2 regions of the Shewanella pealeana ATCC 700345 genome follow, and region 2 is predicted to be linked to the other one. Evidence: riboswitches for the same ligand, from Rfam matches in the RefSeq annotation. Region 2 holds a riboswitch; the other holds the start of a gene.

Region 1 (16,392 bases), 680 kb from region 2:
TCTACCGCCACGTATCAAACGTTCTCAGTGGGCTATTTTCTCTTGGCGGAAAGCCAGATGTGGCCATTGTCGAAGGCTTGATTCAATTTGATCCTGTATTTGATGGCTACTCTTATGAAGGTGTACCAGATATACGTCTGATCATCTTTAAAGGTTTCCCCATCATGGGAATGTTACGGTTATCGACTGCGGCGTCTGACGGTAAGGCCAACCTACACCAAGGCGCGGTTGGCGTCGGTATAGACATCGCAACGGGTAAAGGTTTACATGCAGTTCAATTCGATCAGCCTGTTGACTTTCACCCTGATACGCAGAAGAAACTGATCTCGATCGCAGTTCCGCAGTGGGATACGCTACTGCATACAGCATCGATGGCTTATGAAATGTCAGAGCTGGGTTATCTAGGTACCGATATGGTGCTAGATAAGAATAAAGGCCCACTTCTACTTGAGCTAAATGCACGTCCTGGTCTAGCCATACAGATAGCCAACGGTCGTGGTATATTGCCCAATCTTCGTCATGTTGAAAAAATGGGCAACCACAACATGACTGTAGAAGAACGTGTGGCGTATGCAAAAATACACTTCAGTGCCAACAGTTAAACAATTTACTTGGCTATTAAGCCCATTGTTGTTTTTTGTTTGTTGGTTTAACACGGCAGCTCTGGCTGCCGTGTCTCCAATTCCGCTCCTTGTCGAACAATGTATGGCTTATCGTTTTCCCGATAAGCCATTTAATCATGCAAGCGACAGCCGTACTCTTGCCGTTAAACTCGAACGTGATTTAATTGGTTTTTTTAATATCAATGACAGAATTAAGTACTATCGACAATTTTCACTCACCTACGCAGACCGAGAGCGCCTGCTACAATGCCAGCTATATTTAGCCGATGAGTTAGCCCTATTTTTTAAGTCTACTCAGTTTCAGTCAATACGATTTAAACTCGCTGAAAGTGACAACCCTGACGTGCAAGCACTGGCTATGCGCATTAACCGAATTGCTAACAACACCGAAGCTCCCAAATACAAAGCGCAATTACATACCGCCCAAGCGGCATTTAAACAAGGTGTAAGCAGCCAATCACTTAGCCTTAATTTCGCCAACAATAGCTGTAAGCTCCCCCAAAACAAAGATGCTACAAAGGGAGCCGACTTTAATGGCTCATTAGCCAGTTATCTTATCAAGCAGCCTGATCAACAATGCCGCAAAGAAGTGTGGCAAGCCTATCAGGCTCGGGCATCGATTAAGAATAAAAGCTCGTTAGATTTAATTAAGGACTTACGCCAGCAACAGGCGAAACATTACGGCTTTAACGATTTTGCCAGCGAGCAACTCGACCAGCAATGGCTATCTAACCCTAGCCTGGTTGCAGAATTCTTGCGTGTGCAAACTCAACAAATCGGTATCGCGCCCTGGGATCTCGGCTTCGTCCTATCCAAAGCGAGATCAACCTCGGTTGAGCCTGTTTTAGCTGAACAATGGTTAATACAGATAGCGGCCAAACTTGAAGCTTTTGGTATTGCCGTGACCCCAATTAACGAAAGGGTGTATCGTGCATACTTAGACGGGCGTTTAATGGGTGAAATCTATCTCAGCCATGCCAAGACAATCGGTGTAAAGCGGATCCGCCAGTTGGTTGTTGGTCAACAATTTGGCCAAGTCGAGCTATTGCTTAAACCTGAGTTAGATAGTTACCAACAACAAAGTGCTGTAATCGAGTCTATGGCGAAAATTATTACTCAATTTGCCTCTGGGCAGCCATTTTATTTAAATAATACAATAGGAGAAACTCAAGATACCGCACAGATCGACACACTTTGGTTGCAGCAATACCTTCAAAACCAGCTTATGCCAAAGTTAGCAGCCGACAGCAGAGAAGCCATTGTTCTGAAATATGCCAAACAACTGCAAGTGTTCAGAGCAAAGGTCGCCCTTAATACCTATTTAGCGCCCGGTAGCTTATTAAAATTCGATTTGCATCATGCCTTTACTCAGGCATTTTCGGCCAACTGGGACAATATCAAGGATGCACCATACACCTTCAGTGCCATCGTCTATGAAGGGCCGCTCTACTATCAAAAGATATGGCAACAAGCACTTGCAAACGTTATTTACCAATCGACAAAAGACTGTCAGAATCAAAAACTTGTTTTCGATTATTTAGTCGTTAATGAATCATCTAATAGCATCGCCAATATACTGCAACTGTTGTTCGATGGACCATTAACCAATGACTCATTCATCAAAAGGACTCAACATGCCCTCAATCATCAAGATCAGCACCCTCGCCGCTGCTCTCTTTTGCGCAAATAGCTTTGCCGCAGACCTTGCTGTCACAGAGTCAACCAAGAGTCAGGTTTATCAAGGGATCAAAAACAATCTCGAAGAACACCTATTTGAACTGCCACCTCGCGTACAAGGTCATTATGGCATTCGCCAATACCGTATGACTGGCGATGCTAAGTACGCTAATGCCGCACTCGTTGACCTTTATGCCGTTACCGAGGCACAAGCCTTCTACGCCTGTAATCTAGATAAGGAAAACTTCATCATTGAGCAAGCCGAACAAGCCATATCGGTATTAGGTAAAGGACCTCGCGCTAAGGCTCGCAAGAAAGCACTTCAGCCCTTCCCTGAATTCATCTTCTATACCGATGTATTATTGCGTTACTCAAGTCGTATCGATGAATTTGGATTTACAGGCCCCTGTCATGGCAAGCTTACCGCCGTTTTGAAAAAAGCCGATCTAAAAACCGGTTTAACTGATAAAGCTATGATTGAAACTTGGGCCGCACAGCTAGTGAACTATGTTTACTGGGCTAAACAGATTGGCGTAGGTGACTATCTTGCGGATTATAAGCAAGCCTTTATTGAGGTCTATCCAGATAACAAAGACGATAAACTCAATAAGAAACAATATCGTAATAAGCTATACGGCATGACCCACTTTATCTTTGCCGCTAGCGAATATTATCAGCATAATGTCGACGCCAAAGAGTTCGCTTGGATCCTCGACCATTTTGAGCACAATATTGATCGCATCTTAGAAGATGCCACCGACGATATTATTGCCGAAGTGGGGATCAGCTTCTTACTTGCAGGCAAAACTGATCACCCAGTGGTGAAGAAAACCCAGCAGCATATTATTAACGCCTTCGACACTAAGGAGCAGATAATCCCTTCACCGCGAGGAAACCCCGATCTGGTTATTGGTGAACACCGAAATGTATTAGCCATGATGTTATTGGATTGGCCGGAAAAGTTGCACAAGGGTCCTTATCTGTCAGAGTTAAAGGCGACCAAAAAATATCTTCCGAAACAGGTAACACCGATAAAAAGACAAGCTAAATAACCAACATTAGTTCCGAACATAATAATATCTAACATAACTAGATAGGGCTCAAACCTGAGCTCTATCTAGTCTCATTAAGCATGTTAAACCATTCATTTTATAAGCAATATTGTGAATATAGCGATACAAATAATCATTGTTAATGCTGCTTCGCAAGTTTGCGGACCAATACATCTCGCTTGAAAGGCTTTGGCAAGTAATCATCCATCCCTGACTCAAAACACTTTTGAATATCATCGTCTAAAATTGATGCAGTTAAGGCTATAATTGTAACTCGCGGTTCGCCTTCTTCTTTTTCAAAAATACGAATTGCTCTCGTTGCCTCAAAACCATCCATGATTGGCATCATACAATCCATTAAAATGACAGAAACGCCTCCGATATGACGTTTATAATTCTCCAATGCTTCCCTGCCGTCATTGGCGATAAGATACGGAAGGTTTAGCTTTTTTAAGTTAATAGAGACAACCTGTTGGTTCACTTTATTATCTTCAACTACCAGCACTATTTTCTTACTCTTTTGGGAGTCACTGTTTAACGGGACAAGATCCTCTTCTTGCTTTTGACAATGGGATACAGACTTAATTAAGGTATTCAAACGCTCACCTAACAATGGCAATGTAATGTATCCAGCGACCAGCTCACCAAAATCAGTATTAATCGAATTATTTGCTCTAGCAATGATAATTGGAGTCAATGAACACTCTTTCGCAATATCAACCAGTACCTGTTTATCGGAAATATCATCAACATTTAACACGATTACACTTGAAGGCTTTAATAGCGGCCTGATTTCAGACACTTTAGTTATTTTATCGAGTTGATGATTTGAATCAATAATATTTTGAACTAGAAGAGGGCTATGCTTAATCGCACAATAAATCAAATGTTGTGAGTCGAGTCGTTCGCAGACTCTTTCTTCTTGTTTTGGAAAGGCTAAGATAAAATGAAATTCACTCCCAACACCTTTATCAGAACTAATCATTATTTCGCCCCCCATTATTTTTACCATTTTGGTGGCAATAGAGAGGCCCAACCCCGTTCCACCATAATCAATGGAAGTATTACTTTCCTCTTGTTGAAACTCCTCGAATATTTTCGCATGCTTATTCTTATCTATACCGACTCCAGTATCTTTAACTGAAAAGAGCAAACGAATATTCTCACCTTCCTCCGCTTTTACCACTAATTTAAATGACACCGAACCTGAACGTGTAAACTTAATGGCATTCGAAGCTAAATTCATTAAAATCTGACGCAGCTTTTGTTCATCGGCGCAGATATATGTTGGCACTTCATCGCCGATTATAATTCTGAGTACTATATTCTTTTGCTGAGCCTTAGGTGTAATTAAAGCAGCAGTGTCATATATAACCTCTTTTATATTGCAAGTATGCGGACAAAACTCAAGGTGGCCAGACTCAATTTTTGATAAATCTAATATATCATTTATTAACATTAATAAGGTTTGAGAAGACGAGTTAATTGTTGCAAGGTAATCTTTCTGTATCGCTGTAAGTTTTGAGTCCGTTAGAATCTCTGTCATACCAATGATACCATTGAGCGGCGTTCTAATTTCATGAGACATATTAGCCAGAAATGAGCTTTTAGCACTGTTCGCCTGTTGCTCTTTTTCTCTTGCGAAAATAAGCCCTTTCTCCATCCTAGTGATGGCATAAAAAATATAATATAGGATCCCAATGATTAAGAGCACTAATAGCAGCTCTACTATAGACTGGGTAACGACTAACCCTGAAACACTTTTATCAACTTTAAGCGGGATCGTATTAAACAAAGTTTCTAGACTACGTTCCACACTGTGAACATTTTGCCTGAGCGTTCCATGATAGCCTAACGACTCCGAGTAACCTCTCCTTTTCATCGATGACTGTAACTGAAAAAAAGCATGCTCAAATGACAAAAATGCTTGTTGCAACGGTAATGTAGATTGAGGTTTATCTATAATGTGCTGTTCTATTATTTTAAACTGATGAGTAATCCTTGTGAGTAACCTGGAGTCAAAACTTTTAAAAAAATCAAATACTGTTAGCTGATTGGCAATAATAAGTTCTAATAGTTCTGTATCTTTTAACTGATTAGTGAGTAATTGGAGCTCATTAGAGTTGTGTTCAAACCGTGCGAGTAAACCTTGCTCAGCACTGGTACCATTGATGCTGTATATTTCATTAATTAACATAGAAAAAGTGTCTATATAATCATCAAGCTCTTCTAATACTCGTTGATTATTATAGCTTATATCTAAATTACTTTGAGTCAGCAACCGATCAATCTGAGTTAATTGCTGTACCAATTTCGCTTTAAAATCCAGTACTTGAAAAGTATACTTCGGGTCTATTCGACTAATAAAATCCTTTTCGCTGCGCCGTATCATCAGTAATGTATTGGCTGATACAACAACCTCATTTTCTAGCCTTGATAAATCCAACTTAGTATTCGACACGTACTGAGTTATAGATACATTAACAATGAGCAATATAACAATTGCGACACTTCCTGCTAGCAAAAATGTCTTTATGGACCAACTTCCCTGTTTAAGCATGATACCCCCTGTTACACACAGTCCATAAACAATAGGCTATATAAACAGTTAGCACCAATAATCAATTTGTAAAATGGAATGAAAATATGAAGGAAAATACCTTAAAAGGTGCACTTGGGACGAGTTAAGATTGAAGGGGGTGATATCGTTAAAATAACTTACACCTTAATATTGATTATGCTGCCAATCAAATCTGACGAGGTTTGTATCACCTCTGCCGACGCCTGAGCATGAATAACAGCTTGAGTTGCATCGACTAATGCTTCTGTCACTCCACCAGTGGAAACCGTCGTTGTGCCAGATGCTGATTGACTCGCACCTGCAACATCAATCGTCGCTTGCGTTAAATCTGACTGAGCAGACTGAAAGCCATATTGGCCAGAGATAATACTCGGTGGTATCTGCATAACATCTCCACTAAAATAGAAACTTAATCGTTCAATTATTATCTAATTTTTGTACAAAGTACAGCCACAAGCTCTAGTCATGCATTATCATAATCTCTATGGTGTTCAAAAACTCTGAATAGTGATTAATAGCGTTAGAGTTAGCTAATATCCCTGTATAATGATAGGGTTATTACGTAAAGGTTGGAGCCCGATCGCAGGTGAGTTTAGGAGTGTATCTGAATGAATAAAGCAAAAATACTGGTTGTTGATGATGACCCTATTTGTTCGAGTCTTTTACTGTCAGTACTAGGCGATGACTACCAAGTCACCACGGTCAACTCTGGTGCTGATGTGATTGATATTGCAAATATCCAGCGACCCAATGTTATCTTTTTGGATATCATGATGCCGGGTAAAAATGGTTACCAAGTACTTAAAGATCTAAAGCAAGACCCGCAAACATCAAAGCTACCCGTTATTATTGTCAGTGCGCTTGCAGAGGAGTCCGATGAAAGTCTTGGGCTTAGACTCGGCGCAGATGGCTACCTAGCCAAGCCTATCAGTCCGAAAGAAGTGTTTGCTGTACTTAAGAAGTACCTCTAATGAAGCTGAAGCCTACACAATAAAAACCATCTATTGCTAATTGCAAAACATTAATGATGTATACCGCTTGCGAAAAAGCTACGTTGACACTCTCTGCAGCGCAGCTTTATCGGTACTGGCTGTATGCCAATTAAGGTCAATCCCCCTAAGCCGAGGGGATAGCTCAGAATATTAGGCACAAACCTAAAACTCACGAAAACCTGCTTACTCTGGCAATGCTTACATTGACAAAAAAGATGTTGCTCCATTTTCTTTCGCAGTGACGCCATCCTTGCTCCCAAGCTATAACTTAGTATTTATCCCATCATTAGTGCTAAAAATAGCCATAAGAACTTTTTGAACACGATACTGCCTTCGCTGGTTACCCTCAATGTTCCCGACAAACTATGGTAGTCGAGCTTGATTTGATTACCACTCAGCTCAAGTGTTTTATATTGTCTAAACATACTCAAAGTAAATCCTTTTAATTTGCATTCCATAAACCTACCAGGCAATTATTAGCCTATCTAAACTGTAAAAGAAAACAACCTCTAATGATTCACCTTGCTAGTATGTACTTATAGCGCAATCACCAGCCGCTTTCCCAGTCTTTCCATACTGGGTTTAATCCACGCTCAAGCATTGCGTTAGCAACCACTTGCGGTGAGCGCTCATCGCTGATCTCAAACTGATCCAGCTCGGTGTTAGGTTCAACATAGCCGCCGGGTTGCGTCGAGCTTCCTGCACTAACATTAGTTACCCCTAGTGTAAATAGGTTATCCCGTAGCTTAGGCGTTTCGCGTGTCGATAGACTAATCTCTAGTTGTTGATTAAACAATCTAAAGGCACAGATCATCTGCACTAAGCCTTTATCAGTCAGCTCAACCTTTGGCGTTACCCCACCAGTACAAGGCCTCAACCTTGGAAGCGAAATGCTATAACGACTGCGCCAATAAGTTTTCTCCATGTAATCTAAATGATGCCCCATTAATAGTGCGTCGAGTCGCCAATCATCTAAGCCGAGTAATACCCCAAGACCTATTTTATCGACACCAGCTCTCGCTACCCTATCGGGAGACTCGAGCCGATAACCAAAATCCTTCTTCTTACCTCGGGTATGGTGCTCGCTATACGTCACAGGATTATAGGTTTCTTGGTATAGCATCACCGCATCGAGCCCTTCTGCGACTAGCTCTCTATAGTCTTGCTCTTCCAACGGCTGCACCTCCATGGCCACATGGCTAAACTGCTCTGTGATCAGTGGTAACACCTGCTTGAAGTATGGCACGCCCACTTTCGACTCATGCTCACCCGATACCAGTAAAATTGAATCGTAGCCCATGCTCTTAATCGATCGCATCTCGTCTTTGATTTCACTGTCAGTTAAAGTCTTACGCTTGATTTTGTTACTCATGGTGAAGCCACAATAATCACACTCATTGGCACAGAGATTTGAAAGATAGAGCGGAATATACATGCCGATACTCGCGCCAAATCGCTGACGAGTTAACGCGACAGCTTGCTGAGCCATCTGCTCAAGAAATGGCTCAGCCGCCGGTGACAACAGCGCAAGTAAACTATCTACGTCTCCCGATGGTTTCTGCATTGCGCACTCAACATCCGCAGCTGTGCTTGAATACAATCTGAGTTTAAGCTCTGAACGAGACAGCTTTTTAAACACATCAACAAAGCTCATAAGCACTCCTTAACAACAAAATAAGTGCTAATCATTTAAGAACCCCGTTAACGGACTGGTATTGTGCGCTTGATGACTCACGGCGCCTAAACCTGCGATATAAGCTTGTCGTCCAGTATTAACAGCTTGAGCAAAACAGCGCCCCATAGTGACCGGATCGCGACTACTAGCTATGGCGGTATTAACCAGTACGGCATCGGCGCCGAGCTCCATCGCATGTGTTGCCTGAGAAGGTGCGCCAATTCCCGCATCGACTATCACAGGCACCTTGGCCTGCTCGATAATGATCTTTAAGAAAGGTTCGCTTGCCAGTCCCTGATTTGAGCCAATAGGACTGCCAAGCGGCATTACCGCTGCACAGCCGACCTCTTCGAGCCTGCGGCACAGCACAGGATCGGCATGAACATAGGGCAAGACCACATAGCCCTGTTCGCATAAAATACGCGCCGCCTCCAAGGTTTCAATGGGATCGGGCATCAGGTATTTGGGATCCGGGTGGATCTCAAGCTTTATCCAGTTGGTCCCCAGCATTTCTCGCGAAAGATGCGCGGCAAACAGCGCTTCTTTAACGTTCCGCGCCCCAGCGGTGTTCGGCAGTAGCTTTACCCCGCTATCGATTAATGGCTTAAGAATATTGTCACTGCCAGTATTAAGATCTAGCCTTTTAACCGCTAGAGTCACTAATTGAGACTCAGAAGCCCCTACCGCATCCAACATGGTTTGGGCTGTTGCGAATTTTCCTGTGCCAGTAAATAGTCGCGATTCAAATTGGTGATCGGCAATCGTTAACATTTTAGCCTCCCGCAACTACTGAAAAAATCTCAAGCTTATCATCCGCCAGACAAGACACTGTCTGCCAGCGAACACGAGGCAAGACTTCACCATTTAGCGCTATAGCAATACCTTGAATATCCACGCCTCTCACCTCGGCATACATTTCAATCACACTTTGCACGCTTGAGTTAATCGCAACTTGCTTGCTCTCATCATTGATACTGATAGCAATGCTGTCATTACCTTTATACATATTCTTTCTCCGTAGACGGTAACTTGCCGCAGTTTTTTTCGGCACCAGATAGACCTTGAACGTCCCCACAGATCACGCACTCGGGGCTACGCGGTAAACGGGCTTCTCGCCAACTAAAGGATTTGCCATCGAAGCGAAACAGCTTACCTACCGTCTGCCTATCTCCTAATAATTGTTGCAGCGCCATTAATGCCTGCATTGACGCTAACGCTGCGACCATAGGCCCCAAAACACCGACAGTTTGGCAAGTTTGATTCACCGACATATCAGCTGGATACAAACAGTGATAACAACCAGATTGTGGATTATGCTGTTGATTGATATTGAGCAGCTGTCCCTGAAAATTTGCCGCCGATGCCGACACCAAAGGGGTACGGCTCTCGATCGCAAACCTATTGACTCGCTGTCGGGTTTCGAAGTTGTCAGTGCAGTCGAGTAGCTGAGCATAGGGCTCATCAAGTGTTAACACCTGACTGATATTGTCTTGAGTTAAATGCTCACTCACCGCGATAAGCTGAGTTTGAGTGTAGGCACGGCTGAGTTTATCCTTGGCCACCAGCGCTTTATTGTTACCGATATCGCTATCGTCAAATAGCAATTGTCTGGGTAAATTTGACAGCTCTACCCTATCTCCATCAACAAGAGTGATATGACCCACACCAGCGGCGGCTAGCTGCTGAGCAACTAGATTGCCCAAGCCACCAACGCCGATGATAACAACATGAGACTTGGAAATGGCAATCTGACCAGCCTCGCCAACTTCAGGCAATAACACCTGACGCGAGTATCGTAAAAAATCACTATCAGTGAGTGACATACTATTTCTCATCAGCCCATGCCCTATTCAGAGCCGTAAACGCCGCAGTGGGATCATCGGCCTCAGTCAAAGCTCGCACCACTGCGATGTCATCCACACCCGTTGCTTTAACACTTCTAAGGCGCGCTGCATCTATGCCGCCAATTGCGACGATTGGCAGCTCGCCTTTCATCAAAGAAACATAGCGGCTCAGTTTTTCTAGCCCCTGAGGCAAAGATGGCATCTGCTTGGTGGTGGTGGGAAATATATGCCCAAATGCGATATATGATGGCTGATGTTGCTTTGCCAACAAAATTTCGAAATAGCTATGACTCGACAACCCAAGTGCAATGTCAGCTTCACGTAGCTGCTTTAAATTACTGTCGAGCAAGTCTTCCTGACCAAGGTGAACCCCGTAAGCTTGATGTTTAATGGCAAGCTGCCAGTGATCGTTAATGAACACTCGTGATTGATAGTCACGACCTAGAGCAATGGCTTTGATTATCTGCGCTTCAAGGGTTGGCGAACTTGCATCCTTAACTCGCAGCTGAATTGTTTTAGCCCCCGCTTTTAACAAGATTTGTAGCAATTCAACATCAGCAACTACAGGATATAATCCCAAGGTGCCATCAATCTGCTTAAAGTCGCCTCGCTGATTATTCATCAACTCCCAAGCAGCAAGCGACATAGGTTCGGTATCGCTTGCTGTGATAACTTTGATATAGGGAAATTGCTGTAAGTCTTTTGGCCATGCCGTTCTTGCCAAGCATCCAGGTCCACTGCCCGGCTGATAGCTGGCGATCAGTCCTGCATTCACATAGGCCTTTGCCACAACAATCGCATCATTGAGCACAAAGCCATGGGCCATTACAGATGCAATTGCCGATGACAAGGTGCAGCCTGTACCATGACTATTTTGGCTATTGACTCGATGACTTGATAACCAAAAACTCTGCCACTGATGCTTATCAGATATTCCTTCAACATCAGTACAAACGAGTAAATCATTAGCCTGATGCTGACACCAGGCTGGACCAAGATCGCCACCTTTGGCTAGCACCGAAGTGCTTAACTGTTCTGATAGCTGTTTGGCTGCCGAGATACATGCATCAACACTCTCAAGCTCTGTTGCAGCCAGAATGGCTAACTCACTCACATTAGGCGTGATTAATGTGAGTAATCCTTTAAACGGCGTAAAATCAAGCCTTCCGCCATTTGCCAGTGCATCACCGCAGGTAGCCACCATCACAGGGTCTAAAATAATAGGCACTACAATGCCAGATTGACGCCAACTAGCTTGCTGCTTAGCTAACCATTTGGCTAGATAATCAATTTGAGCCTGCTCGGCCAGCAAGCCAATTTTAATGGCTGCTGGCGGTAGGTCGCTAACTAAGGTGTCTAGCTGAGACTTCAACATTTGACTTGATACAGACTCAACCAATGCCACAGTTACAGAGCTCTGTGCTGTCACCGCAGTGATAACGCTGCAGGCGTGGGCATCAAGATCTGACATTGTTGCCAGATCCGCTTGAATGCCTGCACCGCCGCCACTATCAGAGCCCGCTATCGTCCATACAACAGGAAGCCTAACAGGCAATGTATGTGCGTTTGCCATGATTAATCCTCTAACGCAACATCAGGCTGTTTATGACTCGCTTCATGATAAAGTTCAGCACCTTTAGCTTTAAACTCGGCCGACATTTGCGCCATGCCTTGCTCTCTTTGCGATGCACGTTTTGCCGTATCAGACTCACTGCCAGTGTATGAGTCATACTCTGTAGCAGATTTGATATCAATCACTCTAGCCTCAGCCTCACGCTCCTGAGCTGCGGCATAATCACGCACCTCTTGGGTAATCTTCATTGAGCAGAACTTAGGGCCACACATAGAGCAGAAATGAGCGACCTTGGCAGACTCTTGAGGTAAAGACTCATCGTGATATGCGCGCGCCGTCTCAGGATCTAACCCTAAGTTATATTGATCTTCCCAGCGAAACTCGAAACGCGCTTTTGATAATGCGTTGTCACGTATTTGGGCGCTCGGATGCCCTTTTGCCACATCACCGGCATGAGCGGCAATCTTATAAGCGATTAGCCCTTGTTTCACATCATCCTTGTTAGGCAGACCTAAATGCTCTTTAGGCGTGACATAACACAGCATTGCACAGCCATACCAGGCGATCATTGCCGCGCCGATCCCCGATGTGAAATGGTCATACCCAGGAGCAATATCCGTGGTTTGTGGGCCTAAGGTATAAAACGGCGCTTCATCACACACCTCAAGCTGCTTATCCATGTTCTCTTTAATCAAGTTCATTGGAATGTGCCCAGGGCCTTCGATGATAGTTTGTACGTCATATTCCCAAGCAACCTTAACGAGCTTGCCAAGCGTTTCTAGCTCAGAGAACTGGGCTTCATCGTTGGCATCGGCAATCGAGCCTGGACGCATGCCGTCGCCTAATGAAAGTGACACATCATAGGCGGCGCAGATCTCACAAATTTCTCTAAAATGCTCATAAAGGAAATTTTCTTTATGATGCGATAGACACCATTTCGCCATGATAGAGCCACCACGAGAAACAATGCCTGTTAGGCGCTTAGCGGTCATCGGCACATAGCGAAGTAATACACCGGCATGAATGGTGAAGTAATCAACGCCCTGCTCAGCTTGTTCGATTAAGGTATCGCGGAACGTTTCCCAGTTAAGATCTTCGGCAACACCATTAACCTTCTCTAGTGCTTGATAAATAGGCACGGTACCAATGGGTACAGGAGAGTTACGAATAATCCATTCACGAGTTTCGTGGATATATCGCCCAGTAGATAAGTCCATCACGGTATCGGCGCCCCATCGGGTCGACCAAACCAGTTTCTCGACTTCTTCCTCGATGGATGACGTCACCGCCGAATTACCAATATTGGCATTCACTTTAACTAAGAAGTTACGACCAATAATCATTGGCTCAGCTTCAGGGTGGTTGATGTTTAGAGGAATAATTGCGCGGCCACGAGCAATTTCTTGTCTGACAAATTCAGCGGTAATTGGCTCGCCAATCACCGCGCCAAAGCTCTCACCTTTATCTTTTTGGGTCAGAATAGGGTCGGTTACCTCAGACTTGGCCATATTCTCGCGTATGGCAATATATTCCATCTCAGGGGTAATAATGCCTTGGCGGGCATAATGCAATTGGGTGACACGTTTGCCTTCTTTTGCACGGCGTGGTGGCAGCAACGACTCGAACCTTAGATGATCTAAGCCATCATCTGCGAGGCGCTGCTGGGTAAAACCTGAGCTGGCACTTGTAAGCTGCACAGTATCACCACGCTCTTCAATCCAGTTTTCACGGAATTTTTCAAGACCTTTGCGTACATCAATATTTGCATCAGGATCTGAGTAAGCGCCCGCGCAGTCGTATACTTTTAGCGGCGGGTTAGCTTCAAATACGGGGTTGGCTTCATCACCAGCCACTAAGGTGTCGCTTTGATGGATTTGACGCATGCCCACTTTAAGATCTGGGCGACTGCCTTCAAGATAAACTTTCTCCGAATTTGGGTGCTGTAGCGGTTTTAGGTTATCAATAAACTGTTGTGCTTGAGCACGGGTTTCGCGGCGATTTGACATTAGCAAACTCACTTTTTATAAGAAATGAAGTTGCTTGCCAGGAGAAAATGAGAATGTGAAAAGTTGAACATATAACTAGCGGTAAATTCTAGTTACACGTAACCACCGAAATACTGCTTTTGGCGCTTATTTAAAAGCCATGTTATGCAGTAGTTTCGCTTGTTTCCTTCGCAGGTTCTAGCCTGATCAGGTTCAACGGATCCCGAATTAACGGTCTCAGCCATATGGCACTCCGACAAGATGAGCTGGCAGTATAGACTCATAGATAGGTTCGATACAAGAGCTTAAAAAGTAATTAGACCAGAAGTTAACAACACACAGCCAAACCATTAATCCACTGAAATATAAGCACAAATACCAGCGAAAGACTAAAAGCCAATCACAACTATGAATTTTTATCACTTCTTTTATAATTTATTTTATGACTTCTTTTATAAGTATCCAGACCATCCATGCCATTTTCTTCACTTAATATTTAGCGCTGTTTACCGACCATTCGCTTGTTTAATCTTGCGGCTATCGCATCGTTAATCGCTTTTTTAACCTTATCTCCTCCACAATTAAATGGAAAACCGATCGTCTCAGCATAAGGGTTAATTTGATCACCAATTTTGACAATACGATAACAAGTATCCCCCTTCCTAATGATGCGATTAGGGTCGAGTACATGGTCAGTTGTGGCCACCTTGCTATATGTATCAACCTCAGGAAAAACTAGCTCCTGCATGTCGCCGTCCATCTCACTAAGGGAGCGCTGCTGGGTATATTTTGCAGCACGCTCTATGACCAGCGAGTCGAGTTGACTGGCTCTTTGCTTTGCTAAATAAGACTGAGTAAACCGGTTCACGCTTGACGTACGACTCTTACTTTTAGCTGTTGTATTTAGAGACGCTTGAAGAGATATGTCAGAAGTTGCGGGCTCAGATAACGCAGCTTTTGGGGGCTTTGCTTGATCATTTAACCCACTCGTTGGTGCGTTAACAAGTGCTGATATTGATGATGGATTGGCTGTAGAAACTTGCTCGAGTGTCACTTGATTTACTATCGATGCTTCTAATTCAGGCACTTTTTGAGGAGCATGATAGAGATAGGATTGAATTTTTGGAGCAGAAACTTTTTTTATTAAAGGTGCCGATCTAATCCATAAATCATCAATCGCAGCAATAGCTATGATGTGCAGTAATAATACACAAAGGGTTATTGTTAAACCTTTGAATTGTCTTTGGTCATTTTTCTCAGTTAATAAGCTTGAGTTGATCCTAAACTCACTATCAGGGCAAACAAAATTTAACTTGGTGTCAGGCTCATCAAGTTTGTCTACTGTAACGATCTCCTCACCATAGACCCTTTGCTTAAGTCTTACCTCCCGCCGTCCTGCATATCTCAATGACTTAATCCCTTTTAAGCACTCTTCCTATAATGGCATCAATCTAGAGCAACAACCTTTTACCTTAGTTCAACATTTTTTAGCTGCTGGCTTTTTCACTCCACAATGCTGCAACCTCAAACAACTCTTAACCATTTCTTAATACTACTAGGCTACTGTTTCAGGGTTACATGCAAAATAAATTTGAAACTAGACGACAAAAAACTTAGCTTACACGTGTTCGCTTAAACTCTAGCTTTTCCAATGAAAGATGTTACACTGCCCCTAATTGTGGTCAAACCAGAAGTCTTTTATACGATGGCAGTAGAACAAGCGACAGCTTCAGACAATCAAGGTTCTCATCCTACAGCTAAGAAAATAACAGTGGCTAGCTACTGTGCTAGAGAAGAGCTGGCAAACAGTATAAGCCATGGTATCGGTGTCATTGTCGGTATTGTCGGGCTTATTCTGTGTTTACTAAAGGGCTTTGATCACTTAAGTTTTGTTCAGTTAACGGGTGTGGTTGTTTACTGCAGTAGTATTATTTTGCTTTTTCTGTGCTCGACCTTATATCACAGCGCGACATCACCAATGACCAAACATAGGCTAAAAATTGCCGACCACTGCGCTATCTATCTGTTGATCGCAGGTACCTATACACCGCTGATGCTTATCACGTTAACCAGCAGCGAAGCCGATTGGATTCTGATTGCTATCTGGTCACTGGCAATTGGTGGAGTATTATTTAAAACTCTATTTATTGGACGTTTTAAGGCCTTCAGTCTGGTGCTGTATCTGGTGATGGGCTGGCTTTGTGTAACTGTGATGCAAGACTTAATTGCTAACATGTCAGATCTTGGCTTTAATCTGTTAATTGCAGGCGGATTATTTTATAGCTTAGGGGTTATTTTTTATGTCGCTAAACGTATCCCTTTTAATCATGCTATTTGGCACCTATTTGTATTAGGCGGCGCAGTTTGTCACTTTCTGTGTATCTATCTAA
Region 2 (16,392 bases):
CACATCCAATAGCCATATATGGCCATTGCCATATAGTAGACATTAAGGACAGACTCCATTAGCAATGACACTTTCCAAAATAATACCGTATAGATGGCGGTACTGATAAAGGCTGCAGCCCAACACCAGATGTTGCCTTTCATTGCCAGTATAAGATAAGCCATGGCTAATAATACTGCCACCGCCTCCCACGCCGTTAGCGCTTGAGCCTCACCAAAAGCGGCCGTAACGCTATTGGCTAATGTTAGCCAAAATTCTGACATAGAAATGTCCTCTGCTCAGCACAATAAAGGCTTGCCTAAAAGGGTTGTCGATCAAAAAATAAAAATGACCACAGATCCAACTGAATATCCATGGTCATTTCATTGGCACTTACTTATTAGTTATTCGCTATGACTTAAATTTAGTTCACCACCAATAAACTTACATACGAACACAGCTTTACCAAACTTTTCATGCGCCGCTTGCATCTCAATAGCGAGCATTGACATCACGTCGCTGTATTCACCAACGACTTGAGTGGCCATTGCATTGGTAACACGTTGAATATTCTCGTAAGAATCGACACGAGCGATAAACCACTTAATAGGGTCTAAATAGTTATCTTGTAGTGGGTAGCAACTAATTTCTGCTGTTAATTTCATTTTATTGACCTCAGCCGCACTCGGGTGCGGCTCAATGTTGTTTAGATTAAATATCCTGTCTTACAAAAACTTAACGTTAAACGTCATACCAATCTGGCGCGGATCGCCATAACGTATATATTGCTTATCGGCCCAATCTAAATCGGGTTCATTACCGAAGTAGAAACCGCGAACACCGTATTTTTCATCAAATAAATTACGCCCCCACAGGTAAACAGACCAGATGTCAGCCTCGTAACCCAATTTGGCATTAAAAATCTGATACGCATCAGATTTAGATTCATTACTGTCTGAGTAGTAAAAATCACTCTTACCGCTAGTGTTAAGGTTTGCAAACCAGCCGTTGTCACTACGGTAAGTTGCCCCTAGGCTGAAGGTAAAGTTAGGTGAGTGCGCAAGTTCTCGACCAGATAGATCAACCAGGGTGCCATACTTATCTTCGTACTGGTAATCACCATATTCGGTTTCAAGCCAGCCGACACTGCCGTATAAATTCAGGTTATCGGTCGCGTACCAATTACCCTCTAATTCAGCCCCATAGTTATGTGAGCTACCTGCATTTTCGGTAAACAGAATAAAGTTACCCTCTTCACCCGGCACAGTTGATTGCTGTGACGCCGCCACCTGCTGATCTTGTCTATCCATATAGAATAGCGCTAAGTTAGTGCTTGCCTGACCATCTAGCCAAGTAGACTTCAAACCTATCTCATAGTTGTAAAGGATCTCTGTGTCGTATTCTTTCTTGTCAGCTAACTCAATCGGTAGCGACATGTTAAAGCCACCGGCTTTATAGCCACGTGCCACACGTATGTATGACTCATGGTTTTCAGCTAACGCCTTGCTAAGGGCAATATGGCCGCCCCACATGGTTTCACTTGGATCAAAACTGTCGCCTGCTGAGTCACTATAATCACTGTCTCTACGCTCGGCACGCAGACCGACGGAAAGTGCATAACTTGCGCCTAAATCAGAGTCTAATTGAGCAAACACGGCGTAATTTCGCGCCTCATACTCGGCGGATAACTGACTGTAACTGTCTATGGTTTCGTTATCCTCTTGCAGATCCATGCCATAAACGCCAATTAGCCAGTCGGTACTATCGGCAAAAATGCGACCCGATTCGGTAGAAGATAATCTAAACTCTTGAGTTACAGTCTTTCTTTCGCCTTTCTTATCCCAGTTATATTCATATTCACAAGGCACACCACCGCAATCTCGACTTTCCCAATAATCAGGATTTGCCCAGTCACCATCGTAATTATGACGAGTATCAGAATTTGCAAATGATGTGAGAGAGGTCAGCTCGAAATTCTGTGCACCTGTATAGGTAAACTTAAGTGAAGAGCCCGTAGTGCGCTGTTTATCCTCACCCGGAGCATCGGTTAAGGTATCGAAGCCATTATTGTCTAATGTCCAGGCGTCATAACCATTGTCGTAGTTGGCATGCAGCAAGGTTAAATCAATTGCTAAGTCATCGGTTGCGTACCAACGAAGTTTTGCGCGGCCGGTAAATTCATCGCGGTTATTGGTGTCGCTACGGTCAAGATAAAGATTGTCTCGGTAGCCATCTTGTTGATGTTGCTGCAGTGAGACACGATAAAGCAGATTGCCAGAATCGGTTAACGGACCAGAGCTGAAACCACTGAAGGTTTGTAGATTGTCATCACCCAATGACACCTCTGCCCCATTTTCAAAAACATCCGTTGGATCATTGCTCTTCAGATAGATAAGACCCGCTAGTGCATTAGCCCCATAACGTGTCCCCTGAGGCCCTCGTAGCACTTCAACTTGTTGCAAGTCATACATGCTAGACACCATGCCTAAACCAGACAGATCGATATCATCAACCACAAAGCCTACTGAAGAATTTGGTGCGCCTTGGTACTCTTCCTGCTCGCCGACACCACGAATTTGGAAATACTTAGGCCGAGAGCTACCACCAGACCAGTTAAAGTTGGCGATATTATTGAGGATATCTTCGAAGTGCTGCGCTCCCTCATCTTCAATTTGCTGCTGATCGATAACTGTGACACTCGATGGCATTTTTTCGAGTGCGCTGCCGCGAAAGTCGGAAGTGACCACCATGACTTCGATGTCATCGCTCACAGGTGAACCCAGCTCATTAGCAAGTGCATTGGGAGAGGAAATAGCAGCAATAATCGCGAGGGCGACTGGCGAATAAGTTTTTAGAGTTAACATAGGACCTCAAAATTAAAAATTTGAGATCCGGCAACGTAAAGAAGCGATCGGAAAATGAATTGTGGCCCATTCCTACGCCGGTATTAGCCGGATCAGGTTCAAAGGGTTCGTTTTTCAACATCTCAGTCAAAATCTATAAATCCAACTTTCGGTTTATAGACTTTAACACCCCTTGGCGAGCGCGATTATACATGAAATTTACAACTCAGTGACAGTCTTCTTAAGAAATATGAACGCTATGCATAAAAAAACGTCAGCTTAGCTGACGTTTTTTTACGTTGGTGACTTAAGTTAACACTGACATTATCTTAATTAGAAAATGCTTTGCGAACATAAAGTTCGAAACGAGTGGCTGTAGCATTAGGCGCGACGGCGCTCACCTGCATCTGCTGTTTACCGTGTAACTTAATCGACTTCCAGCTGACTCCTTCATCGTCAATAGTCATGCCATTGAGATCAAACCAGGTAAACTTATACTGCAATCTTAAGTCGGTTGATACTTGACTGGCAATGGTGCCTGTACCACGTAAAAAACCACCTTCGGGACGCGCCATGATATTGCTAACTTGTACCTCTTTGCCAAAACTGTTGTTATCTACACGCACCTCCCCATTCGACCCCGCCATAACGCCAGCAGTATGTGGAGCGCACGCCGTAATCATCACAGCGGTAACGAGTCCCAATAAAAGCTTTTTCATGATTGTCCCCTATTTTGAGCTAATAGCTAATACGAGTTATACAATTAAACATTTGATTAATCGATTAAAAAGTGTGCCCTCGCAGTTGCAATAAGATGTTTGCGATTGGTTTGCCAACAATTAATATTCACATTAGCGACTCGGCGCCCCTGACGAGTAATTTTACACTCGGCAAAGCTGTCTTTGTGGTAACCCGCTCTTAAGTAATCGATAGAAAAATCCACTACCTTAGGTACCTTGCTCGTCTGCATAAACACCATTAATTGCACAATTGCAGACATCTCCATAAAGCCGGCAATCACCCCACCATGAAGTGCAGGTAATATTGGGTTACCTATGTTGTCATCTTTGGCTGGCAGCTTAAATACCAATTCGTCGCCAAAACGCTCCACCGCCATACCGATAAACTTGGCATAGGGTACGTGCTCAAGCAAATGGCCGAAGTCATTAAGCTCTTTTGCCTTTTTGACGATGCTTTTTACATCTAGCTTACCGGTTTCATCATGAGCAGAGTCATCTTGCTCTATACCCACCGCAGATTTTGGCTCATCATGCATTGTCATCAGCTTCTCCCATTAACGCCAATCGAAACTCTTCACCGACCATCTCAGGACTGATCCGCATAAACGAGCCAACTGCATGAGCAATAGGATTATCAATGGAGTCTTGATAAGCAATTGCGCGAGTAAAGGCGACACTTGAAGACAATTTATAACACTCGGCAAAACCATAAACAGGCTTGTGGGGCTCGGCTGGCTTCATATAGTCGACACGTAGATCCAGTGTCGGAGAAATCTCTAATAATTGAAACTTATCAAAAATAGAGCACACCACGGCGCAACCACTTGCAGTGTCCATTAAGGTGGTGATCACCCCACCATGGATCACGCCAGTATCAGGATAGCCGACAAGTTGTGCGTCATAAGGCAACTCCATCAACACCTTTTTGCCACTCGCTTCTAATACTTTGAGTTTAAGTTTACGGCATTGGGTCAACTGCTCAACGAACCGGCTCGCCATGCCTGTTAATGAGCCCTGCTCACTAGTTAAACTCATGCACCAGGGCTCAGCATTGGGCCTAATGGCTGACCACCGAGTAAATGCATGTGGATATGGAACACTTCCTGTCCAGCGTGCTGATTACAGTTCATGATCAAGCGATAGCCATCTTCAGCTATGCCCGCTTCTTGTGCCAATTTAGCTGCCACAGACATCATACGCCCTAATGCTTTTTCATCAGATGCCTTGATATCGTTTGTAGTTGGGATCAAATGATTAGGAATAATTAATACATGGGTTGGCGCTTTAGGTGTGATATCTCTAAAAGCGGTAACAAGATCGTCTTGATACAGGATATCCGCTGGAATTTCACGTCGAATAATTTTGCTAAATATGGTTTCTTCGGCCACTTTTCTGCCCTCAATAAAGGAAATTACTAGCCATAGTATACTCGAAAATTTAGCGATGGCGATGGTGATTACCCGATGCAAATCATTCAATTGCCTTGAAGCCATCTATACAAAATTTAAACAACTGTCTATACAATGTGATTGACTTTAGCTTGATAACAACATCTAATGAAAAAAAATTTGCAGGAATTTTGCAATGCTTACGGAAAAAGAAACCGCATTACTCGATGCGGCCACAGAACTAGTACAAGAAAAAGGCATGATCGCACTGAATATGTCAGATGTTCACAAGCGAGCCGGATACTCTCGTGCCGCTCAGTACCAGTCATTTAGTGATAAAAATGCACTTCTTGCGGCACTGTGTATGCGCGAACTAGTGAACAACACTCTGGCTATCGAAGAGCAGCGCTTTGATGATTTCACTGGCAATTTTTCGGTAGTGCTCAGACCTGTCGTCTATCGTTACTTAAAGTTATCAGACAGATTAATGATCGACTCGGCCTTCGGTCTGATGCTAACTCAAGTACGCTCGCTCCCCGATGAAGAGCGCTTCAACTTCTTAAAGAGTGGTTTCGAATTCTTGAATAAAGAACGAGAAATGAACAAGTAGTTTACAAGTAGTGCGTAGCGATTGTATGAATGAAAGTAGTCGGTCTATACCGACTATTTTTTTGCCATTATGAGCACTTTTTCCCCCCAGACATCGCCTGAGGTACTGCAGATATTAGGCTCGATGACTGCTTAACTTTTAAAAAGATCTGATAGCAATCAGAGCAGACATAACGACCTGACAGGGTATTTTTAGTTTCAAACTGATTACAAAAAGTACATAAGCCAAAATTAGAGACTTTCTTCTGCGTAAGCTTTATCTGCGAAGCAGGCATAGTAGGCTTTGGTGTTATTCGCCCATCTTCAGACAGAGTCAATAAACTCCGGCACAAACCAATGACTAGCACTTTGAATAAATAGATAGTGAGCGCAATGACCATACTAACTATCATGTTCATAACACTCAGCTCTGAAGCCCCCATTTTGATAATAAAGACAATGCCCGATAAACAAATAATTGCAGCTAAAACAGTTAAGCCCCTGTCAATTATAGGGATTTGTCGTTCAAACACTCGCTGACTGGTCATGTTTCAGCCTAATTCTTTGATAAGATAAACAACACCATCTTTCTCATAAACCTGCTTTACTTCATTGCCCTCGCCTAACACAACGACTTTGTTGCCTTTATCTGTGACGGCATTACCCGCAGCATCTAATATAATAGCCATCCCCATTGCGGTTAGCAGAGGAGAGTGATAAGCATGATAATGACGATGATTTTTGGGTACGACTATCACCTTAGTGCGGCCATAAGATTTACCCACTTTCTGGCATTTAATGCCACCAACCCGCTCACAGCCGACTGTGGCCGCCTGAGTCGAAAATACACTTAATACAAATAACATGGCAGTACACGATATCAATTTCATAAACAGCTCTCTTCTCAGTTGTGTCTAAATCAAAGCAGATCATAACCCAGCAAAAGACACCTGTCTAGCGCATAGTGTAGCAGAATATTAAAGTGATAGTATACAATCCACTTTCTGAAGTAAGTGGTTTAGGATAGAAATAACAAAGGCACCAAATTGGTGCCTTATGAAATATCTAACAAACCGACTATGTACGTTGATATTAACCTTGCTCTAACCTTGCTTGAACTCGCTCAACAGAGTGCGCTTCTAGCCAATATTTCTTTAAAATAGGATTTTCGAGTCCGGTTTGGCTATCGGCAAGGTTCCAAGCTCGCTTCCAGATCCCATCGGCAATCATATGCACCACAGCACTTTCAATCGCTTGTGCAACACACAGGCTGACAGGTTCATTAGAGGTATAGCCGATCTCTGACTCTAATAACTCTTGAGCATCGATAAACTTAAACACACCAGCGGTCAGCTCCTTAGATAATACCGACTTTGTCGTGGTAACACTGCTAAGTAACCTGCCAGTTCTAATGTCGACCGCTCTGAGGTTAACGGTAATGCTGTCGACCCGAAATTGGCCCGATGCACCAATTCCTAAATAACGTGCACCAGCCCCACCCGTTCGAATATTGGTATCGTATGCAACAATGCCGCCTTCCATCAGAATTTGTGCCGAATTTAACTGACTCAAACTCGCCGCATCACCTTTTAAGCCCGCTCGAACAATCTTGCGTTCTGTCAGCAGGTTCTGTAGTCCCTCGCGTTCCACAGGAGTAAACCAGCTAGAGTCATTAAGCGCCTGAGCTAAAAATGCAGTACCGCTTTGAGGCACAGCAGTCGAGAAGTTACTAGAAGGAATTGGTTTATACTGACCCGTCTGATCTCTGAAGTCATAAACCGCCGCAACCATGCTTCCTTGCGGGGCAGGTAAACCGATAAGGTCATAGTAGGTCTCGCTTTTAGGCATCAAACTAGATGAAGGCGTAATCTGTTCAATTTCACTCATGGTCGAGCAGGCACTCACCAGAGTTAACAATACAAGTGGAATTAGCTTTTTCATGACTAGCCTTCTCCAGTGCTGTTATCAACAATACCGCCGACTTCAATAATCGTCGTTTCACCGGTTAAAACATCGGTAATATGTACCAATAACGCACCATCTTCATTCACGACTTGGATCTCGAAATCATCGGTTCTTAGATATCCTTCACCGCCATTTGCTGCATCATTAAATAGTTGACTCATCAGGCGTGACTCGAGAGAGCTGGCAAGACGATCGAGTGCCGAAGGCGGAACATAGCTAGAACCACCTGAGTGCTTATTTTGCGCCGATGCGTTAGATAATAGATAAGAACCATTGAGGTAACTACCGCCAAAGTTTGGGTTGACGGGGGTATAAGTCAATTGAGTTGCCTGGGCGCCACCTGCTGTAACAGCTAGTCCTATAACGACATTTTTTATTATTTTCATGAACATTCCTTGTTAAAACTCGTCTGGAGCTAAATCTGGATCGAGGAATTGGCTCCAGCTTGCTTGCCTCTGATTTTGTTTCAATTTTTGATTAACGCGACTAGCGGCTGCTAAAGCTTGGTCGTCAATATTACGACTTGCAGGTGATACAACCGTAATATAAATAGGCTTTCTATTATGTAATATACTAATTTTACTGCCACTTCTTGCAGTGGCTTGCTCAACTATCGTCAGGCCTGAATGCTCAACTACGCCTCCGATATCTCGATAAGCCGCGACAAACTCACGGTAAAATCTGTGGCCAAAACGGGTCATGGCTCTATTAAGGATCAGCCCATCAATCAGGTCAGTTTCGACTTTCGGGGGAATATCGCTGGTATTTTTAGCTGCAGGAGGAGACTGCTTATCTAATACAATCTCCTCTGCTGCTGCGGGTTGCAAAAAGAGTAGTAAGCTTAGATACAAGCGCTTCACTGAGTCACTTCATGTAGGTTAGTCTGCGCCCAGGCAATTGCTTGTCCTCGGCTAGAGACTCCAATCTTTCTAAAGGCTCTATAAAGATGGGTTTTGATGGTGCTTTCGCTGACAAATAACCTATTAGCGATATCGATATTGGTACTACCATTACGCAGCACCTGTAGCACTTCTCGCTCACGGATAGTGAGGGTATCGACATTATCTAAGGCAGGATCTTTATTGGTGTTAGCTTCAATAATGGCCTGAGGAATAACAACTTTACCTTTTACTATCTCTGCCATGCCTTCTCCAATGGCTTCTAGTGAAGCGTCAGAATAAAACACACCAGCAGTAATAGATGACTGCACTAAAAACTTGGCATCAACTTGCTTAGGGAAGTGCACAAATACCACTCGTGCAATGTTGCTACCTTTTTCAACCCGTTTTTGGATCTGATAGGCGGTTTGAACATCGACAGTTGCAAGATCGATTAAAATAATCGTAATGCGACTCTCTAATAGATCACCATTAAAGTGTTCAGGAGAGATCCGATGAAGTTTGACCAAAAACTCTTGTGGCCATCGAGTATTGAGAAGATCCGCAAACAGATGCGAACGGGTAACGACGACCCAATGTATCACTTTAAACATAAACTCACTCCGTGTTTGTTCTATATCACCATCCGTGTGACCGTTATTGTAATATATTTAATCGAGAAAGAAACATCAAAATATTCACACAAACACAACGCACAGGCAACAGCCTAGTTCGAAATGTAACCCTGCGTGACTTGAGCCGATTGACCTTGACCATATTGAATTACAGAAACACCATGGCCTGTGCCGTTTTGGTAAATGGTTACAGAGCTTTCATTACCCACTTGCAAGACAGAGGCTAAGTTATCATTCCCCTGTTGTTCTATATCAAGATTAAGGTAGGAACCTTGCTGAGAAGAGACGACAACATTATTAAACCCACTTTGAAGAATAGCCGCTTCTATTTCTGCACCGCTTTGAAAGGCGGTGACTCGATTACTGCTACCAATCTGATTAACGTCGATTTGCGTGGAGAATCCTGTTTGGCTCACAATGGCTCGGTTAGAAAGCCCCTGCTGACTGATTGACGCGTTTAAGCTATTTCCGTATTGAGATATAACCGCGTGATTGTCATAACTATTAAGCTCATCAAACTGGCTTAAGTCTTGAGCATGTAAAATAGATGGAGAAAAAACTAGTGCGGCTAACAATCCAGTTCGGGTTAATAAAGGCTTAACTCGAAGAGTCGCAACCCTGCCCCAACACTTTAATCTATCCATGACTAACAACCGCCTGTTACTGAGCTTGTAAAATTACGCGGCCATTATGTAGCTAATCCCAAAGTTCAGCATCAATCCTAAGTATTAAAGAAATAGCAACCAAATAGCTATAAAAGCCATATCAGCTAGACTTTACTACTAGAAAGTTAGCGGGTATTTATCATCTACACAAAACAGCGGTAAAACACTTAATTCACTAATAACTAAGCCAAAACAAATCATAAGTGTAATAAAGAGCTATTGAGTGCAGCATTAACTATCATACTAAATGGCCAAACTAGATATACTTTGGTCAGTCTGTTTTAGATAGCCAATTTAACTTTGCTTGATACAAGTCGTTATCTTTTGCTTCTGCACTCAGCGCTAATGCTTTATTAAGGGATTTTTTTGCAGCAAAAGTGTCGCCTAGCTGATATTCCACCCGAGCAAGATCAAAATAAGCTTTATGGTAATAATGAGTATTTTTCAGAAACTTGTTTAGATAAGTTTTGGCGCTTGAGTAATCTTTAGCAAGCATGGCATCTCGGGCTTGAAAGTACCATTTATAAGGGCTGTGATGATCGAATGCGAGTAACTGAGCTTTAATTTTTTCTGCTTCTTGATAACGCTCACTATGCACTAATAAAAAATGATAATTACTCAGTAGATCAATTTTCTCATCCGCCACAACAAGGCCATATAGATACAGTTGCTCCGCCGAGTCCAGCTCACCAAGCTGACGTAATACAACCGCCTGCATATTGATCGCGGGCCCATATTGATCATTAAATTTAAGCGCTTCATTTAGTAGTAAATAAGCCAACTCTAATTGCTTGTCCAAAATGGCATCTGCAGCTAGGTTACGATAAAACATCGCAAAAAACTCATCACTATCGATCATCATTCCGCCCCGATCATATTTATCTGGAAAATAATCGATGCGGATCCGGTTAGTTTGTCCTAAAAAACTATCTTTATCTTGGCCTTGTTCATGAAGAAAACTACGCACATGGTCTGAAGTTACCGAAATATTGCCTGACACTCCAAGTAACACAGGAATGGTATGCATAACCTGAAAACTAATCTCAACATCTAGCTCCTTAGCTATCGCATAAGTCAGCATAGCTAATGCCATGCAATTGCCGCTATTACTGTCAAGAGAATCACTGGCATATAAATTTTCACCACGAAAATCAAAATTATCTAACTTTGATTCTAATAACGCATAAACCTTTCTATGGGGGCTAAGTTCGGCAAATTTTTCTTGTTCAATAAAAGATCTTATTGACTTCACTTGCGCATCAGTTAATTGATAAAAGTCTTCAGGTGTTGGAATGGAGTATTTTGCAGCGTTAACTTGATAGTCAATTCGTGGCAATGTTGGCCCTTGTGTTGAGGCTCGACTTTGGCAGCCTTGGAGCATTATGGTGAGCAAACAGATAATGATTAACCGCATATCGATTCCTTTCTAAAAACGCCTCACTGCAACTGCCAAACGAACAGCTCCTCAAATATGAGTCGAGTGCATAATTCCAATATTAGTGACCAATCTAAGTTAACTTGATGGTAAAAACAACAGTATAAGAATGATGATAAGACCCAGTATGGCTGTTAATCCTTGCCAGAAAACTAGAGGGTCTCGCGTTATAAGCGTCTTTTTCTCTGCTGGGCGATACCAATATTCAACTGGAGAGTTCATCTCATGCATCCACTCACTAATATCTGCTTGGCGCATGCTGGCATCGAAATTAAGCCCCTTTCTAATGGCGTTATCCATCCAAATTGGAGCCAAAGGATTGCACACAAAGCTTGGGGTATAATTTAATTTTTTGAAATCTTTATCAATTTTACATTGAGCTTGTTTGCCGTTAAAAGGCAGTTCTCCAGTTAACATCTCATAGGCTATTGTTGCCAAAGAGTAGAGATCTGCTTTTGCATTAACGGGATAACGCAATAGCGTTTCTGGAGCCGAATAGTCGGCGGTACCTAACGGAATATCCCGTATAAATGGCGTTGAGATTTCCGCGATACCTTTAATAAAACAGGCACCAAAATCAACAATTTTCACCTGGCCATTTTTATCGATAAGGATGTTATCCGGCTTTACATCTTGGTGTAGGGTTTCTTTACGGTGAAATGCCCTTAGCCCTACCACTACTTGACTCAAAATCCGCAGTACCTGCTGGATCTCTGGCTTGGGGTTTAATCTCATCCACTCAGTTAATGTCACCCCGTCGATATACTCAGTTAAGTAATACATCGCAGATTTGTTAGCTTTGCGCTCACACACAGCTACTACATTTGGGTTTTTTATTCGCGATCCGACCCAACTCTCAAGTAAGAAACGTTCAATATAAGCCAAATCGTCTTGATAATTTAATGATGGGGTTTTTAAGCAATAGCGTTGCTCATGACTATCTTTAACTAAGTAAACTTGGCTACGCTGGCTCTGATATAGGGTGTCGAGTACGATATAACCATCAAGCTTCATACCCACAGCTAATGGCGGCAAAAATGGAAGCTGAGTTAGACTTCGATAGATATCGTCAATAGAAGGCTCTGGTAGTGCTCTAACCGCAATACATTGGCAGCTGACATTATCAGTCGACCCTTTTGCTATTGCATCATTGATAAGCTCTTGGGTCAGCAACTGACACTGTTTATCCGTTATCTCTTTATTGTCAGCTAAGCGCTTGAGTCTTTCGGCAAAGATGTCATCTGATAGCACGTCATGTACACCGTCAGTGGTCAACAGATAGATGTCACCGCTTTCTGTTTCAGAAACAGCGTAATCCACATCAATGTTAATGCCTAAGCCTAAAGCCCGGGTTAGGTATTTACTGCGATTAGCCACCACACTGGTGTGATCCGTCGTTAGCTTCTGTAAACCATGATTCCGATAGCGATAGATCCGCCCATCACCAAGATGCAATTGATGCACATGACATGATTTAAAAATCAGCGCACTAAAGGTACATACATAACCACGCCGAGCATCACGATAATCTTGACCTAAGCCATAGAGCCAACGATTGAGCGCAGTCAGTACCTTTTGACTGGATTGTTTTACAGACCAAAGGTCCGGCGTTGAATAATAATCGGCTAAAAAATTGCTCACACTGATTGCTGATGCCGCTGCGCCCTGCTCCGCGAGACTAACGCCATCACTCATTGCGACCACAGCGCCTTTAGTACTCAACAGATGCCCATTGGGAATACGGCTCCCAATGGCATCTTCGTTCAAAGGCTTTCGTCCTTTATCAGTGTGTTGACCGACACATAGTGCCAGCACAGAAGTGCCAACACTGGCAATTTGCTGTTCATCAAAGGGCTGGATTGTCGACATAAGCTCAGCTCACACTAATTAATGTGACTTCTCCGTCCTCATTAACCTCGGCGATGTGTCCCTTTGGCTCAGTCAATAAAAACAGGGTCAAAAAACCAAATAGTGCACTAGCCGCAATAACATAAAAGAATGTTTGAGTCGCCACCATCGAGTACACGGTTAAGAAAAACACCGCACCAACATTACCATAAGCACCAGTCATTCCCGCTATCTGGCCCGTTAAGCGGCGCTTAATTAACGGCACTGCCGCAAAGACTGCGCCTTCTCCACTTTGAACGAAGAATGAACACAGCATCACCATAATTATCGCCAACGGTAATGCCCAACTGCTGTCTATTTGTGCCACTCCCAAATAACCTAATGCCAGCCCGGCAGTCAGGATTAATAGCGTTGATTTACGGCCAAAACGATCACTTAACCAACCGCCTCCTGGTCGAGACATTAAGTTCATAAAAGCGTAAGACGACGCCACCATGCCAGCCTGTGTCATACCTAATTCGAATGTTTCTGCGAAATAGAGCGGTAGCATAGACACCACTGCGAGTTCAGAACCGAAGGTTGTAAAATAAAGCACATTTAACACCGCGACTTGCTTAAATTCATAGCGTTCAAACTCAGGGATACTGCCGTTAAAAACCGCTTTGTTGACATTAAAAGTCTGCAATAGATCCGCAGCTAAAATCACTGTCAATAATAAGTAAATCCCCTTTTCTGTATTGTCAGATAACAGAGCTACACCGGAGGGAGAAAGTTTCCAGGCCAGTAAAGCCAAAGTTGCATACATAGGTAGTTTCATCACCACCAGCAACAGCAAGTCTTTTTTGCTGGTGACTTCCAGTGCGCCAGCTTTTTTAGGCTTAAAATAGGTAGCTCCCTTTGGCGTGTCTGTAACATTGGCATAATAGATAAACGCAAACACAAGGCTAATAGCCCCCGTTAACCCGACGGCATAGCGCCAGCCATCATCACCACCAAATGCCAACGCCACCGCTGGTAAGGTAAATGCCGCCGCTGCGGAGCCAAAATTCCCCCAACCAGCGTAAACCCCCTCTGCAACCCCGAGCTCTTTTGCTGGAAACCATTCACTCACCATACGGATCCCAACCACAAAACCTGCACCAATAAACCCCAATAAAAACCGTGCTAAGGCAAGCTGTTCAAAGCTGGTTCCAAGGGCAAACATAAAGCAGGGGATCGCACACAAGCCCAGCAGCAGAGAATAGACTTTTCTTGGCCCATAGCGGTCAGTTAGCATTCCTATTATCACCCTTGCTGGGATCGTCAATGCCACATTGAGAATCAACAAGGTTTTAATTTGTGAGTGGGTTAAGCCTAAGCTAGCCGCTATCACACTCATCAAGGGAGCGGCATTAAACCAGACCATAAAGGTGATAAAAAATGCCATCCAGCTTAAGTGCATGACTTTCATTTTTCCGCTAAAGGAGAAAAGATTGAATGCTTGAGAACTCATGTTACCTTGCTCCTTTTACTGGGGTGGACAGAGCACTGCCTGACGCGCATGCAGCTTGAAAAGGCAATTTTGCGAGGACCCTACCTTGCTCTTTTTTTAACTCATAGCAGATAACCGATAATCCATCGTTCTCTAAACACTGACCTGTGGAAAGATGATAATGCTGTTTATGAATAGGTGACGCTACATACAGTTCATCGTTAAGTTCACAAACGAGTCCCCGTGAAAGCACCGCAACGCCAGTTGCGGGGTCAATATTATCGAGGGCAAATATGCCTTTCTCGCCCAAATTAAACAAAGCGATCTTTCGATTATCAAGCCAAGCAGCTACACCTTGCCCCTTAGGCAACTTAGCTTCATCACATAATGCTACCCAGCTCATACCATGACCTCCTGCTCATCAATAATATTGATTGCGATATCCCCAGCGCCATACTGAGGCTTAGAAATCGCATGAAATGTATCGACTTGGGATTGGATTGGAAACTTCTGCTCACGCTGATATTGATAGCTGCGCTCTTCACTTTCAGGAGCCGCTTCGGGGTTAACGTATTCATTAAAGCGACTTAAAAATTGCTCGTCAGTCAAACTAGTTTTCCACTCACACTGGTAGTGGCTAACGATTTTTTGCATCTGTGTTTCAAGCTCATCGACAATATCCAAACTATCGTCAATCACCACCGCTTGTAGGTATTCAAGTCCGCCGGCTAATGACTCAATCCACACTGAAGTTCGCTGTAAACGTGCTGCGGTTTTGCTGTAAAACATCAATATTCGATCGATATAACTGACTAACTGCTCTGTGCTCAAATCGGTTGCAAACAGCTCGCCATGGCGAGGCCGCATGCCGCCATTGCCACAAACATAAAGGTTCCAGCCTTTATCTGAGGCGATAACACCGATATCTTTGCTCTGTGCTTCAGCGCACTCTCTGGTGCAGCCCGATACTGCCATCTTAATTTTATGGGGGGCACGTAACCCCTTGTATCGGTTTTCAAGGGCAATCGCTAAACTTACTGAATCTTGCACACCATAACGGCACCAGGTACTGCCAACACAGGACTTTACCGTGCGAAGGGATTTACCATAGGCGTGGCCCGTTTCAAAACCCGCATCAATCAAATCGGTCCAGATCTGAGGTAAGCTCGACAACTGAGCACCAAACATATCGATACGCTGCCCGCCGGTGATTTTGGTGTAAAGATCATAGCGTTTAGCAATATGGCCAATTGCGATAAGTTTATCAGGGGTGATCTCTCCACCTGCTATGCGTGGCACGACAGAGTAACTACCATCTTTTTGCAGGTTGCCTAAGTAGGCATCATTGGTATCTTGTAGCGCCACATGTTGCTCTAAAAGTACATATTCATTTTCTAATGTGGCAAAAATGGACGCCGCCAGAGGTTTACAGATCTCGCAGCCTATCGCGAGGGAGGAAGCACCAGATCTCGCGTGCCTTTGGTAGAGCTCATTAAAATCTTTTATGCTCTCAACCTGGCACAAATGAAACAAAGATTGCCTGTCATATTCAAAATGGCAACAAATCCCCTTTTCAACCTCCTGCCCTTGCTCTAACAGGGTTTCATCTATTACTTGCTGCACTAGGCTGGCACAACCGCCACAGCCTGAAGCGGCTTTAGTGCAAACCTTAATATCTGCTATCGTATGTTTACCATCGACAACTTGCGCAACAATCTCAGCCTTAGTGACTTGGTGACACGAGCAAACAATCGCCTTATCGTTGAGCACTTGCGGCATTTCATTATCAGCAACGAGAAGCGTTACAGCGGGTGCGAGTAAAGGCTCTGCGGATAAATAGATATTAAGCAGGGCACTGTATTCTTCAACATCCCCCACCAAGACTGCGCCTTTTAAGTACATCCCCGTTTCGTCTAACCAAAGTTTTTTGTAAACGCCAGACTGCTCATCGTTTAAT

Evidence for each region. Region 2 has a riboswitch for thiamine pyrophosphate ahead of SPEA_RS09585 (TonB-dependent receptor). Riboswitches for the same ligand answer to the same signal wherever they lie in the genome.
Region 1: it holds a riboswitch for thiamine pyrophosphate, as region 2 does, so the genes downstream of both, thiC (phosphomethylpyrimidine synthase ThiC) here and SPEA_RS09585 (TonB-dependent receptor) in region 2, are expected to answer to the same signal.

What each region holds. Positions count from the first base shown of each region.
Region 1 is NC_009901.1:2,892,882-2,909,273, forward strand. Features, by position in the region: gene SPEA_RS12555 (alpha-L-glutamate ligase-like protein) at 1-602, shown strand, start outside; gene SPEA_RS12560 (M3 family metallopeptidase) at 571-2,313, shown strand; gene SPEA_RS12565 (DUF3541 domain-containing protein) at 2,258-3,352, shown strand; gene SPEA_RS12570 (hybrid sensor histidine kinase/response regulator) at 3,492-5,912, opposite strand; gene SPEA_RS12575 (hypothetical protein) at 6,071-6,319, opposite strand; gene SPEA_RS12580 (response regulator transcription factor) at 6,542-6,904, shown strand; gene SPEA_RS23270 (hypothetical protein) at 7,201-7,350, opposite strand; gene thiH (2-iminoacetate synthase ThiH) at 7,473-8,579, opposite strand; gene SPEA_RS12590 (thiazole synthase) at 8,607-9,371, opposite strand; gene thiS (sulfur carrier protein ThiS) at 9,373-9,606, opposite strand; gene SPEA_RS12600 (HesA/MoeB/ThiF family protein) at 9,599-10,423, opposite strand; gene thiE (thiamine phosphate synthase) at 10,425-12,017, opposite strand; gene thiC (phosphomethylpyrimidine synthase ThiC) at 12,020-14,023, opposite strand; TPP riboswitch at 14,170-14,268, opposite strand; gene SPEA_RS22420 (hypothetical protein) at 14,499-15,410, opposite strand; gene trhA (PAQR family membrane homeostasis protein TrhA) at 15,654-16,392, shown strand, end outside.
Region 2 is NC_009901.1:2,213,142-2,229,533, reverse strand. Features, by position in the region: gene pnuC (nicotinamide riboside transporter PnuC) at 1-263, opposite strand, end outside; gene SPEA_RS09590 (YkoF family thiamine/hydroxymethylpyrimidine-binding protein) at 384-644, opposite strand; gene SPEA_RS09585 (TonB-dependent receptor) at 705-2,843, opposite strand; TPP riboswitch at 2,896-3,026, opposite strand; gene SPEA_RS09580 (YcfL family putative periplasmic lipoprotein) at 3,152-3,541, opposite strand; gene SPEA_RS09575 (PaaI family thioesterase) at 3,598-4,098, opposite strand; gene SPEA_RS09570 (PaaI family thioesterase) at 4,091-4,597, opposite strand; gene hinT (purine nucleoside phosphoramidase) at 4,594-4,950, opposite strand; gene SPEA_RS09560 (helix-turn-helix domain-containing protein) at 5,147-5,560, shown strand; gene SPEA_RS09555 (hypothetical protein) at 5,628-5,957, opposite strand; gene SPEA_RS09550 (hypothetical protein) at 6,090-6,428, opposite strand; gene SPEA_RS09545 (CsgG/HfaB family protein) at 6,631-7,479, opposite strand; gene SPEA_RS09540 (curli assembly protein CsgF) at 7,482-7,889, opposite strand; gene SPEA_RS09535 (curli production assembly/transport protein CsgE) at 7,902-8,363, opposite strand; gene SPEA_RS09530 (LuxR C-terminal-related transcriptional regulator) at 8,360-8,995, opposite strand; gene SPEA_RS09525 (curlin-associated protein) at 9,109-9,660, opposite strand; gene SPEA_RS09520 (tetratricopeptide repeat protein) at 9,953-11,095, opposite strand; gene SPEA_RS09515 (bifunctional protein-serine/threonine kinase/phosphatase) at 11,195-12,985, opposite strand; gene SPEA_RS09510 (NarK family nitrate/nitrite MFS transporter) at 12,990-14,456, opposite strand; gene nirD (nitrite reductase small subunit NirD) at 14,458-14,838, opposite strand; gene nirB (nitrite reductase large subunit NirB) at 14,835-16,392, opposite strand, start outside.